DNA from 2 places in the Martelella sp. FOR1707 genome. Region 1 is predicted to be linked to the other one. Evidence: predicted binding sites of a transcription regulator. Region 1 holds the regulator's gene; the other holds the start of a gene.
The links. Region 1 encodes LexA, which represses DNA repair genes until DNA is damaged. Its sites were predicted from a motif close to TGTTCNNNNTGTGTTCNG; they were not measured.
Positions count from the first base shown of each region.

Region 2: a site for LexA is predicted at 1,738-1,755, ahead of ruvC (crossover junction endodeoxyribonuclease RuvC). Genes of this name have one in related genera too.

Region 1 is NZ_JBAKFP010000010.1:82,200-86,438, reverse strand. Features, by position in the region: gene V6765_RS22610 (ComEC/Rec2 family competence protein) at 1-1,292, shown strand, start outside; gene lexA (transcriptional repressor LexA) at 1,246-1,953, opposite strand; gene V6765_RS22600 (YrhK family protein) at 2,121-2,894, opposite strand; tRNA gene V6765_RS22595 (tRNA-Lys) at 2,980-3,055, opposite strand; gene V6765_RS22590 (cytochrome c biogenesis CcdA family protein) at 3,295-4,038, shown strand; gene V6765_RS22585 (AEC family transporter) at 4,065-4,239, shown strand, end outside.
Region 2 is NZ_JBAKFP010000006.1:57,198-61,436, reverse strand. Features, by position in the region: gene V6765_RS17330 (AbrB/MazE/SpoVT family DNA-binding domain-containing protein) at 1-193, opposite strand, end outside; gene ruvA (Holliday junction branch migration protein RuvA) at 247-867, opposite strand; gene ruvC (crossover junction endodeoxyribonuclease RuvC) at 1,180-1,695, opposite strand; gene V6765_RS17315 (oxidoreductase) at 1,812-2,687, opposite strand; gene V6765_RS17310 (LysR substrate-binding domain-containing protein) at 2,775-3,704, shown strand; gene V6765_RS17305 (LLM class flavin-dependent oxidoreductase) at 3,804-4,239, shown strand, end outside.

The DNA of each region.
Region 1 (4,239 bases):
GCCGGCCCGCTGACGGGTTTCGCCAAAGTCGCGGGCCGCTCCGCTGGCTCTGGATCGCAGCCTCCGGTATCGTGCTCACCGCGCTGATTGGCGGGCTGTCGACGACGCCGTTCGCCATCCATCATTTTTCCCGTATCGCGGGCTACGGGCTGCTTGGCAATCTGCTCGCCATGCCGGTGGTCACCTTCGTGGTCATGCCGGCCGGGCTTTTATCGCTCATCGCCATGCCGCTCAATCTCCACGCGCCGTTTCTGATCGTCATGGGCTGGGGGCTTGATTGGGTCATGCAGGCCGCGACTTGGGTCGATAGCCTCGGCGGCGCGTTCACCACCGGCCGTGCCCCGAAGGGGTTTCTGCTGCTGTTTCTCGCCGGCTTCCTGCCGCTCGTGTTGTTGCGCACGCGTCTGCGTCTCTTCGGTGTGATTCCGATAGCGGTTTCCTTCGCGCTGATCTCTTGGCCGCCCGAGCCTCCGCCGCCGCAAATCCTGGTGGCTGGCGACGGCGATCTCGTGGCGATCGTCACCGGCGATGTCGCGGCGCTCACCACGAAGCGGCCGCCATCCTTCGTGTTCGAGCAGTGGGAAACGGCGCTCACGCTCGCGGAGACGCTGCCGCCTGTTGAGGAAAGCGTACTGGCGCTGAATGAGGAAGATCGTTTCGCGCGGCTCGAAGCAGCGGATATGGCGAGCGCCGCGCGGGCGCTCAGCGATACGATCACCGAAGCCGGCCGGACGCCCGGCATCTTCCGCTGCAAGAAAGATGCGTGGTGCTATGCGACCATGATGGGCCGCAGGATCATGACGGTCGACCGGCCGGCCTTTGCCGGCCTTGCCTGCGACAATGCCGATATCGTCGTCAGCCGTTACCGCCCCGGATTCCAGACCTGCCGTTCCGGCGCATACCTCGTCACGCCAGCAATGCGTCGCCAGCACGGCGCCTTTCAATTCACGCTGCCGCCGGCCGACCGTCGCGATATGGACGACGGCGACATACGGCGCTCGGTCGCGGAGCCGGGCAGGGTCGGCGAACCCGATCAGCAGGCAGGTAATGCCAATCCGTTGCCGGGAGGCATCGCGGATGCGAAGGCGCAACCGCCCCCGTCAGCCAAACCATCCTGCGGCCCGATGACGATCTCAGTCAGCACATCGGTCAGAGCATTGACCCGCCCGTGGAACAGGCACCGGCTTTATGACTGGCGCTCCGGCGAATATCTGCCGGTCATCTCGGTTCCTGAGACGCTCACCTTCAGTGGTAACGACGGATCAGGCCGACCAGCTTGCCCTGCACCTTGACCTGGTTTGCCGAAAAGATACGGGTCTCGTAGGCCGGATTGGCCGCTTCCAGCGCGATCGAGGCGCCCTTGCGGCGGAACCGCTTCAGCGTCGCCTCCTCGTCATTGACGAGCGCCACGACGATATCGCCGGGCGAGGCGGTGGAGATATTGCGGATGATCACGGTGTCGCCGTCGAAAATCCCGGCCTCGATCATCGAATCGCCCTGCACCTCCAGCGCGTAATGTTCGCCCGCGCCCAGCATTTCCGCCGGCACGGTGATCTGATGGGTATTTTCCTGGATCGCGGAGATCGGCACGCCGGCGGCGATCCGGCCCATGACCGGAATCCCCGCCGAGCCGCCGTCATTGGCGCTGGCCGGCGCCTTCGGCTCTTCCTGCTTCTTGCCGAGAGAGCCCTCGATCACGCTTGGCGAGAAGCCCCGGCGCGGCTGCTGGCCGATCGCGCTGTCCGGCATGCGCAGGATTTCGAGCGCGCGGGCGCGGTTGGGGAGCCGGCGGATGAAGCCGCGTTCCTCCAGCGCGGTGATCAGGCGGTGAATGCCGGATTTCGACGCGAGGTCGAGCGCCTCCTTCATTTCGTCGAAGGACGGCGGAATGCCGGTCTCTTTCATCCGTTCATGAATGAAATACAGCAATTCCTGTTGTTTGCGTGTCAGCATTTCCTGCCCCTGGCCCTTCGAAACAAATCCAGAACGAATATACATGTTCTCACTGTGTTCCGCAAGTGCGCGGAAGCGCTTGCGACGCAGGGGCTGTGCTGCGCGTTCGCGGCCACTGTCCCCGGTCGCGGCGAATCGGCAACCAAGGCCGGGGTTTGGGGCAGCGGTCACTTTTCCCAGGGCTTCCTCCGACGGGGCGCAAGCGGCTTCAGCGGGTGGCGCGCATAGGGCGTCGGCTTTCCGAGTGCTGCGGCGACGACGCGATAGGCGCGGCGATAGTTGAACAGGCCGCCGATGAAGAACAGGACGCTGCCGACCAGATATTGCCACGCCAGGAAACCATCGAGCAGGGTTTCGTCGCGCTCGCTGGCAAGCGTCCAGAGATAGGGGATCGAAGCGACGGCAAAGAGCGCCGAGCCGACCACGAAGGTCAGCGCGGTCAGGTTCATCATCTGCAGGGTGACGAGATCGTCGGCCTGGACGATCTGGATGACGTTGATCACCGCGCCGATCACGAACAAGACGCTGCCGATGATGAAGCACCAAGCGCCGGCCTTGGGAAGGTCGACGGAAGACAGGAAGAAAATACTGCCAACCACGAACAGCACGGTTCCGAAGACATAGGTCCACGCCGCCCAGGCCTCCAGCCTGTCCCACAGCGTTTCCGGGGCGTTGCGCTGCCTAGCGTAAACGAAGACCTCGATCAGGTCATGGCCGGTCACGAGCAGATAGATCAGCGATCCGAAGAAGAATATCCAGGCGCCAAGATCGGCATAGGCCGAGAGCGCCGGAAAGAAGCAGATGCTGCCGAAAATGAAGATCAGCCCACCGGCCTGGTAGGCCATCGCGTTGATCGTCTCCCAGCGGAAATTCTTTCGCTTAGCCGGCGTATCGGCAATCACGTCATGAAGACGCGGTCGATTGACGAACATATGCGGCATGCGGTCCCCCGAGATTGATACGCCTGGCGCTTGGCCGCGTTTTAACGAAGCGGGGAAGGAAAATCAAAACCGGCTGAAAAACAAATGGTGAGAGCGCAGGGGTTCGAACCCTGGACCTACTGATTAAAAGTCAGTTGCTCTACCGGCTGAGCTACGCTCTCCCGAGCCGGATGCCCGGCTGAAAGTGGGCGGAACATAGAAAGGGTCTTATCCAAGGTCAACCCGGAATCTCGCCGCCAAAGCGATAATACGGCGGTTTTCGGCGCGCGGAAAGGTGATTGGATTTGACCGGTCATCTGGTTTAAGACCCGCGGACGCATTCCGCGGCCATTTTCGTCGCCGCGGGAATGGGGCGCGGACATCGCCCGCGCCCGATTTCTTAGGTGTTGGAGCAGGTTTCTTGTCGATTGGCGATATTTCCCTTCTGAGCGCGCTTCTGGCCGGCGCGCTGTCCTTTCTTTCGCCCTGCGTGCTGCCGCTGGTGCCGCCCTATCTCTGCTACATGGCGGGGATCTCGGTCGACCAGTTGAAGGGCGGCGGCGAAGCCAAGCCGGCAAGCCAGTGGGCGGTGCTGCTGCCGGCCTTCTTCTTCACGCTCGGATTCGCGACGATCTTCGTGGCGCTCGGCGCGGGCGCGTCCACCATCGGACAGCTGCTGCGCCAGTATATGGATATTCTGAGCAAGGTCGGCGGCGTGATCATCATTTTGATGGGCCTGCATTTCCTGGGCGTGCTGCGGATTTCGATTCTTTCGCGCGAGGCGCGGTTTCACGGCGGCGGCAAGCCGGCAAGCGTGACAGGCGCCTATATTATGGGGCTCGCCTTCGCCTTCGGCTGGACGCCGTGCATCGGGCCGGTGCTGGGCGCGATTCTCGCCGTGGCCGCCACCAAGGCGACGGTTTCGAACGGAGCGGTTCTGCTGGCGGTCTATTCGCTCGGCCTTGCCGTGCCGTTCTGGATCGCGGCCTATTTCTCCGGCGCCTTCATGCGGTTTCTGACGCGGTTTCGCAAACATCTGGGCGCTGTCGAGAAAATCATGGGCGTGCTGCTGATTCTCACCGGCGTCGCCTTTCTTTTCGGCTTCATTGCCGATATGGCGATCTGGTTTCAGCAGACCTTTCCGGTGCTCTCGCGCATCGGCTAGCTGCCCGCCACCAAGCGACCGGAGCCATGGCCGATATTCTAGCACTGCTTTTCCCGTTCTTCGGGCTGATCGTCATCGGGTTCGGCGCGGCGAAGATCTTTCGCCATCCCGAAGAAGGAACCGCCTGGCTCAATATCTTCATCATCTATGCCGCCCTTCCGGCGCTGTTCTTCAAACTGGTCTCGCGCACGCCGTTCGAGC
Region 2 (4,239 bases), on a different contig from region 1:
TAGGCTCCCTGTCGGCATCGTGGAAGCGACCCTTGAGGTCGCTCGCCTTCCTGTTCTTTGCCCGCACGATGATTTCGCCGTCACGGATAATGTAGCGGATACGGTCGCCCGGTTTCAGATTCAACATCTGGCGCACTTCAACGGGAATCGTGGTTTGTCCCTTGGAAGTCAGGGTGCCGTAGTAGACGCTCATTTCGGATCTCCTTACTGGAAGGAATTTGTAAGGAATATGCTATCATGAAAGAATTACTGCGACAATTCCTTCAGTCCGAGCCTTATCAGCGTCGCGCTCGGGGCCTCCTCTCCAACCTGTTTCAACGCGGCGGAGATGGCGCCTGCGGCCTGATCGCGGGAATAGCCGAGATTGGTGAGCGCGGAAATTGCATCGGAAACGGCGGCGGGCGCGGCGCCTTCCCCAACCTCCTTGCGGAAGGAAATCGCTTCGCTGTCGCCGAGTGAAAGCCCGGCCGGGACCTTGTTCTTGAGTTCGGTGACAATGCGGGTCGCGACCTTCGGCCCGACGCCCGGCGCGCGCGATACCGCGGTCTTGTCGCCAAGGGCGATCGCATTGGCGACCTCGCCTGCCGACAGCGTGGAAAGGATCGCCAGCGCCACGCGAGCGCCGACGCCCTGCACGCTCTGCAGCAGGTTGAACCAGCCGCGCTCTTCCGCGCTCATGAAGCCGTAGAGGCGCAATTGGTCCTCGCGCACGAAGGTCTCGATGAACAGCACCACCGCCTCGCCGGGCGACCCGATGCGCGACAGCGTGCGCGCCGAACAGTAGGCGACGTAGCAGACGCCATGAACGTCAACCACGACATGATCGTCGCCGATCTCGTCAACCACGCCCTTGAGCTTGCCGATCATGCAGTTCTTTCCTTTTGACGTGCCGCCTTCACGCGTATGCCTCTTGTTCTCGCAGCGTGTGCTGCTTGCCGTTCACTCGCCGCATAGCCCCCAAACCTTCTCGCCCCGGAGGGGAGAGATGTCGCGAAAGCGACAGTGAGGGGGGAGTCTATCCCCTCGGGCGCCCTCACGAGACGAGATGCCGCACCACCCTCACTGTCCCTGTCGCGGCATCTCTCCCGCCAGCGGGAGAGAGGAATGGGAGCAAGCGTCACTTTTCACAACCAATCATTCATTCAGTGCCTGCCGAATCTATCGACAGACCGGCAGGTATTACCCCGCCGCCATCGCCGCCTTCATCATCTTGTTGCCGCCGCGATTGTGGCTGTGGCAGATGGCGATCGCGAGCGCATCCGCCGCGTCGCTGCCCTTGAACTGCACGCGCGGCATCAGGACTTTCAGCATCATGTGGATCTGCTGCTTGTCGCCATGGCCGACGCCGATGACCGCCTTCTTCACGGCGTTGGGCGCGTATTCGGCGACCGGCAGTCCGGCAAGCGAGGGCACCAGCAGTGCGATGCCGCGCGCCTGACCGAGTTTCAGCGTCGCCACGGCATCCTTGTTGACGAAGGTCTGCTCCACCGCTGCCTCGTCCGGGCGGAAGCCGTGCACCACTTCCGACAACCCGTCGTGAAGCTGGCGCAGACGTGAAGGCAGGTCCAGATCGCCATCGGATGTCACCGTGCCGGAATCGATGAACTTCAGCGAATTCCCCAATGTCTCGATAACGCCCCAGCCGGTGCGCCTCAGTCCGGGATCAATGCCTATGATGCGAATCGTCTTTTCCATGTTTTCACCCTATCGTTCTTGCCCCAAGGCTTCCAGATAAAAGTGAACAAAACAAAAACATGCGGAGGGCCGAGCCGGGCCATCCGCATGTTTTTCGTCGGCTGAAGCGGGTGGCGTCAGGCCGCGATCGCGTCAAGCCGCTTCAGGTGCTCGTCGCCGAGCGTCAGTTCGGCGGCGGCGATATTATCACGCAGATGCGCGCGCGACGACGTGCCGGGAATGACGAGGATGTTCGGGCTGCGCTGCAGCAGCCAGGCGAGCGAAACCTTCTGGATGGAGGCATCGAGTTCGTTTGCGACCTGATCCAGAATGTCGGCCTGATAGGGCAGGAAGCCGCCGAGCGGGAAATATGGCACATAGGCGATCCCCTGTGCGGCGAGGCTGTCGATCATCGCATCGTCGGCGCGGTGGATGAGGTTGTAATGGTTCTGCACGCAGACGATCGGGGCGATGTCCTGGGCAATCCTGATCTGGCTTTCCGTGACGGTCGAGATGCCGATATGCTGGATAAGGCCTTCCTCCTGCATCTTTCGCATCGCCTCCATCGGCGCGGCGATTTCGCTATCCTGGCTGAAACCGGTAGCGCTGCCCATGCGCAGGTTGACGATCGCGATCCGATCCAGCTTCAACCGCTCGAGATTGTCCTCGACCGATTTGCGCAGGAAATCCGGCTCGTGGTTCATGTTCCAGCCGCCCTCGTCATCGCGCCAGCCGCCGATCTTGGTGACGAGCGTGAGGTTGTCGGGGTAGGGATGAAGCGTTTCGGCGATCAGCCGGTTGGTCACGTAGGGACCGTAGAAGTCAGATGTGTCGATATGGTCGATGCCGAGCGCAAGCGCCTCGCGCAGCACCGCGCGGCATTCGTCGGGGTCCTTCGGTTCACCGAAAACATGGGGACCAGCGAGCTGCATGGCGCCGAAGCCCATGCGGTTGACGGAAATGTCCGTTCCGGGAAAGGTGAAACGGCCGGCGGCCGAGGCTGGAGAGGTCATTGAAGTGCTCCTTGTGCTTTCATGGAGCGGATATAGGCGTCAGGCGTTCGCTTGATAATCCGCACAATTGCGAATACCGTGATCGGCATGCCGAACAATAGACCCTTGCCCTCTTTCGATGATCTGTTGACCTTCCTGGTGATCGCCCGCACCGGCGGATTTCGCGCCGCAGCCAGGCGGCTCGGCAATTCGCCCTCCACGGTCAGCGAGACGATCACGCGGCTGGAGGCCGAGCTCGGCGTACCGCTGATTATCCGCACCACGCGCAGCGTTCACCTGACCGAAGCTGGCCGGGCGCTGGCCGAGCGGCTGGAGCCGGTGGTTGCCGAAACCCGTTCAGCCATCGCCGATGCCACCAGCAGCGAGGGTGCGGTGCGCGGGCGACTCAAGATCCAGGTGCCGGGCGCCGTGATGGAGGATATCCTTCCGCCGATCCTCGACGGTTTCGCGAGGGCCCATCCGGAGGTGAGGGTGGAAATCCTCGTCGATGACCGTTTCACCGACATGATCGCCACCGGCTGCGACGCGGGCATTCGCTATGGCGAGCATCTGGCGCAGGACATGATCGCGACGCCGATCGGTCCGGCGCGGCAGCGCTTCGCACTCGCGGCTGCACCTGAATACCTCGCGCGTCATGGCACTCCAATTCATCCACGTGATGTGCTGGATCATGACTGCATCCGGTTGCGGTTTGCGTCAGGTGCGCTGACGGAGTGGGAGTTCGAGAAGGATGGAGAAATCCTGCGGCTCGACCCGGCGGCCCGACTCATCATCGCCACCGCCGGCTGGCGCGCCGCCGTCAAGCTGGCGATTGCCGGCCACGGGCTTATCGGAAGCTTTCGCAACTGGCTGGAGCCGCATTTCGAAACCGGCGAACTGGTGCCCGTCCTGGAGGACTGGTGCCCTGATTTCGAAGGTCCTTTCCTCTATTATTCCAGCCGTCTGACCCCGCGCCCGCTGCGCGCCTTCATTGATTTCGCGGCGGCCCATAGGCGAATGGCCGGCGAGACAGGGTAGCGAGCGGTTTCTTCGGCGATTGCGACAGGCAGACTTTGCAAATCAGCCGGCCAGTTCCTAATTATGTGTCAAAGACACAGATTTCGGAACAGGATTTCCATGACCAAATTTTCCATTCTCGACCTTTGTCCGGTTGTCGAAGGCGGCACCATTTCCGAGGCGCTGGATGCCACGCGGCAGATGGCAAGAAAGGCCGAGGAGGCGGGCTATACCCGCTTCTGGCTTGCCGAACATCACGGCATGACGGGCATTGCCAGTGCCGCGACCTCGCTGGTGATCTCGGAGGCCGCGCGGGCGACCAGCACCATCCGCGTCGGCTCCGGCGGCATCATGCTGCCCAATCATTCGCCGCTGGTGATCGCCGAGCAATTCGGCACGCTGGAAGCGCTCTATCCGGGACGCATCGATCTCGGCCTCGGCCGTGCGCCGGGTACGGACATGAACACGGCGCGGGCGCTGCGCCGCAATCTCGATGCCGGGGCCCAGACCTTCCCGAACGACATCGTCGAATTGCAGCAGCTCATGGATGATCCGG